2 regions of the Ruminiclostridium josui JCM 17888 genome follow, and region 2 is predicted to be linked to the other one. Evidence: predicted binding sites of a transcription regulator. Region 2 holds the regulator's gene; the other holds the start of a gene.

Region 1 (2,415 bases), 180 kb from region 2:
AGCAATTAATTTCACCCTTTACATTCAAACATACGCTAGGTTTGTACTGTTTACAATCATATAGGAAATGTTAAGCTTTCGCAGATTTGCATGCTTTAACAGCTTCCTCAGCAGCTGAAGCAGCATCCGGTGTATATATATCTGCTGCAATCTTATCGCAATAGCTTTGATTAACAGGGGCCCCGCCAATCATAATAGTCACTTTTTCTCTGATGCCGGCAGCTTTGGCAGCATTAACAACCATTTCCATTTCAGGCATAGTTGTTGTAAGTAAAGTAGAACAACATATTATTTGAGCATTTTCCTGAATTGCCATATCAATAAATTTCTGTGCAGGTACATTTACCCCTAAATCAACAACTTCCAAACCTCTTCCTTCCAGCATCATCTTAACCAAATTTTTACCGATGTCATGAAGATCACCAAATACTGTTCCTATAACAACCTTTCCTACAGCCTTTGCACCGCTGGAAACAAGAAGTGGTTTGAGAATATCGGTACCGGCATTCATAGCTCTTGCAGCTATCAGTACATCAGGAACGTAAATTTCATCATTTTTAAACTTTTCACCAATAACAGACATTCCATCCAACAAGCCGCTATTTAAAATTTCAGTAGCTGATAAACCTTCGTCAATAGCTTTTTGAACTAATTCTTTGACAACTTTGGCTTTGCCTGACTGCAATGCTTGAGAAATTTCATTTAATATACTCAATTGAATAACCTCACTTTACTATTCATTAGCCATTGCTAAAATTATCAATAACTATGTCATATATTATACAAAAAAAGTATAAATATTCAAATCATTATTATTCGATAATATTCTGACATTATATAAATGATTTTTGTAACAAATTACCTTAATTCATTAACTTTAAAGATTGTTAAAAAAAAATCAAAAAAACATTGACAATTAATTAACAAAGAGTTACAACTTAATTGTTAAATAATTAACATTGTAAATAAGAGCTTAAGGATGAAATGTTAAAAAAGCAACAAATTATAAACATTTAGTTGGTGGTTTAGAATTAAATCAATTTTTGAATTCAAGAAAATGGAGGGTGACTTATTATGGCTAAGAAAAATTTGGTAGTAAATAGTGTAGACACTCTGCTGGAAAAGCTAGCAGAGGTAAAGAAGGCCCAGCAAGAATATTCAACATTCACACAGGAACAGGTTGACAAAATATTTCTAGCTGCTTCACTTGCTGCTAATAAAAAGAGAATTCCTCTTGCTAAAATGGCTTATGCTGAAACAGGAATGGGTATTGTAGAAGATAAAGTAATAAAAAACCATTATGCAGCAGAATACATTTACAATGCATATAAGGACACACAAACCTGCGGTGTTATTGAACGTGATGAAGCTTTCGGAATAACAAAGATAGCTGAACCTTTAGGTGTTGTGGCAGCTATAGTACCATCCACAAACCCAACTTCTACCGCTATTTTTAAGGCACTTATCGCATTGAAAACAAGAAATGGAATTATATTCTCACCACATCCAAAAGCAAAGAAATGTACTATTGAGGCAGCAAATATTATATTGGAAGCAGCTGTTGCAGCAGGTGCACCAAAGGGAATCATCGGTTGGATTGATGAGCCTACAATAGAGCTTTCCGAAAGAGTTATGAAGGAAGCGGATATAATACTTGCTACAGGCGGACCAGGTATGGTTAAGGCTGCATACTCATCAGGAAAGCCGGCGATAGGTGTTGGACCAGGTAACGTACCTGCAATAATTGATGAAAGTGCAGATATTAAGACTGCAGTAAGCTCGGTTATTGTTTCTAAAACATTTGACAATGGTATGATTTGTGCTTCTGAGCAGTCAGTAATTGTTTTAGATAATATATATAATGAAGTTAAAAAAGAGTTTGTTCTCAGAGGCGCATACATGCTTAATAAGGAAGAAACTCAAAAGGTAAGAGAAATTATATTAATTAACGGTGCATTAAATGCTAAAATCGCTGGTCAGTCAGCTCATACTATTGCAAAAATGGCAGGTATAGATGTCCCGGCAGAAACAAAGATATTGGTAGGAGAAGTTGAGTCACTAGAATTATCAGAAGCTTTCGCACATGAAAAACTTTCACCGGTACTTGCTATGTACAAGGCCAAAAGCTTTGATGATGCTTTATTAAAGGCTGAAAAACTTATAGCAGATGGAGGTTTTGGTCACACTGCTTCATTATATATTGATACTGTAAACTGCAAGGATAAACTTGATAAATTCACTGCAAGAATGAAGACTTGCAGAATTGTTATAAATACACCATCTGCACAGGGAGGAATCGGGGACCTCTACAACTTTAAACTTGCTCCGTCACTTACCCTTGGCTGCGGTTCATGGGGCGGTAACTCCGTATCAGAAAATGTCGGAGTAAAGCATCTGCTTAATATTAAGACTGTT
Region 2 (2,415 bases):
TCATTTTCATTTGTACTCCAGTCAGCAAAACCATTAAATATGTAAATGAATTATCACATAAAATAAAAAAAGGTAGTATATTGACAGATGTAGCCAGTACCAAAGGAGAATTGCACAATTACATTGATGGCCTTGCAAACCCTCCCCTATTTGTAGGAGGACACCCTATGGCCGGAACAGAAAAATCAGGCTATACAAATTCACTAGCTCATATGTTTGAAAATGCTTATTATGTTTTGACCCCCACAAAGGGCTCTAATGACGATGCAATAAATACTTTACAAGAATTGTTAAGGAAAATAGGCGCCATACCTATTGTGGTTTCCTCCCCTGAACACGATACAGTCACAGGATGCATAAGCCATGTCCCTCATATCATAGCTTCCGCACTGGTGTCCCTTGCAAAAAATAACGAAAACAGTCAAGGCCTTATAAAGCTCCTTGCAGCAGGAGGATTCAAGGATATTACCAGAATTGCATCTTCAAATCCTTCTATGTGGGAAGACGTTGTTATAAGTAACGGGCCTGTAGTTGTAAAGCTTTTAGAGGATTTTAAACTTATAGTTGACGGTATGATAGACAATATCAAATTGGGCAAAAATAAAGAAATATATAGCTTTTTTGATAATGCGAAAGCCTTTAGAGACGGTTTTTCCAATACTGCTACCGGTCTGCTTCCAAAGCAATTTGAGCTTATCGTAGATGTTACCGATGAGCCCGGAATTATAGGAAAAATAGCAACTCTACTGGGCAATAACGGAATAAACATTAAAAATATAAATGTATCCAACAGCCGAGAGTATGAACAGGGATGCCTTAAAATTACCCTATCTGATCAGGAAAACACAGATAAAGCCTTTGAAATTCTAGAAGCTTCTTCATACATGGTATTCAGAAAAGACTAGCTTATTTTCGACACACAAAAGCCGACATATAATCAAATGTCGGCTTATTATTATTCTCTTTCAAACTTGTCATTTAATTTATATCCAAGAACCATAAGGCTGTCACTCAGATGTACGTTTTCCACTATTACATCATATGGAATTTTTAAATCCATAGGTGAGAAATTCCATAATCCCTTTACTCCCAATCTGGCAACTCTGTCAGCAACAGTAGCTGTCTCTTTGTATGGAACACAAAGCATGGCAATATCAACGGGGTTATGTAGTATAAACTCCTCAAGCAAATCAAGACTCATAACCTCAAGATTTTTGAGTTTTTTACCTATTACTTCAGGATTGACATCAAAAATTCCAATTACTTTGAATCCTCTTTTCATAAAATTCTCATAATTGGATAATGCCTGTCCCATATTTCCTGCACCAATTATAATACAATAAAAGGTTTTGTTAATACCTAGTATATTACCTATTTCATTATATAAAGACTCTACATTGTATCCATATCCCTGCTGTCCAAAACCGCCAAAACAATTTAAGTCTTGTCTTATCTGAGAAGCAGTTATTCCCATACGGCTACTTAGCTCTTTAGAAGACACTCTCTTAATACCAAGTTCAAGTAAGTAATTCAAGTATCTATGATAACGGGGAAGTCTTTTTATTACAGCCATGGAAATTTTCTTTGAAGCCATTAAAATCTTCACCTCATAATTATTAGTGTTGGTATTATATCATCTTCGTTATTTTATTGTCAATATCAGTCTGCCTCTATAACAACATTTCCTCTTATTTATATTAACATGTTAATGGGGTTTTATACTTATTTATATACTTGTTTAATGTATAAAATAGGTTAGTGTACCACTGCTAATTGTGATAAAATAGTACTTGTGTCATTTACAAAAGATTTTAAAGGAGAAATTTTAATGAAAGTTTTGCACTTAATCGGTGGAGGGGATGTTGGAGGAGCTAAAGTGCACGTTCTGTCACTTGTAAAGGAACTTACTTCTAATATAGATGTTACTCTTCTTAGCCTCAGACCGGGAGCCTTTGCAGATGAAGCCCGTGAAATGGGGATAAATGTAAAAGTAATAAAGTCCTCAAATATTATTGCAGATATACGCAACGCAATACAATTTGTTAAAAATAACAACTTTGATATTATTCATTCGCATGGTGCCAAGGCAAATATTTTTGCCTATGCTATAAAAAAAGCTTGTCATATACCAGTAATTACAACAATGCACAGCGACTATAAACTTGATTACCTCCAAAGTCTGCCTAAAAGACTTTCTATAGGGTTATTTAATTCATTGGTACTTCGCAGTCTGGATTATTATATTGTGGTTACTTCTGCTTTTAGAAAAATGCTTGTAGACAGAGGATTTGACACAAATTCAATATATACAATTCTTAACGGAATAGATTTTGATAAAAAACTCAATGACTATTCAAGGGAAGAATTTGCCTCAAAATACAAAATACAATTAAATGAAAAGGATATACTTGTAGG

Evidence for each region. Region 2 encodes Rex, which represses fermentation and respiration genes when NADH is low (regulators of the CRP and FNR family bind a similar motif). Its sites were predicted from a motif close to ATTGTTAANNNNTTAACAAT; they were not measured.
Region 1: the regulator Rex is predicted to act here: its motif matches at 942-961, upstream of adhE (bifunctional acetaldehyde-CoA/alcohol dehydrogenase).

What each region holds. Positions count from the first base shown of each region.
Region 1 is NZ_JAGE01000001.1:1,468,282-1,470,696, reverse strand. It holds gene K412_RS0106995 (DUF1638 domain-containing protein) at 1-5, opposite strand, end outside; gene K412_RS0106990 (cobalamin B12-binding domain-containing protein) at 71-715, opposite strand; gene adhE (bifunctional acetaldehyde-CoA/alcohol dehydrogenase) at 1,075-2,415, shown strand, end outside.
Region 2 is NZ_JAGE01000001.1:1,285,659-1,288,073, forward strand. It holds gene K412_RS0106005 (prephenate dehydrogenase) at 1-905, shown strand, start outside; gene K412_RS0106010 (redox-sensing transcriptional repressor Rex) at 956-1,594, opposite strand; gene csaB (polysaccharide pyruvyl transferase CsaB) at 1,829-2,415, shown strand, end outside.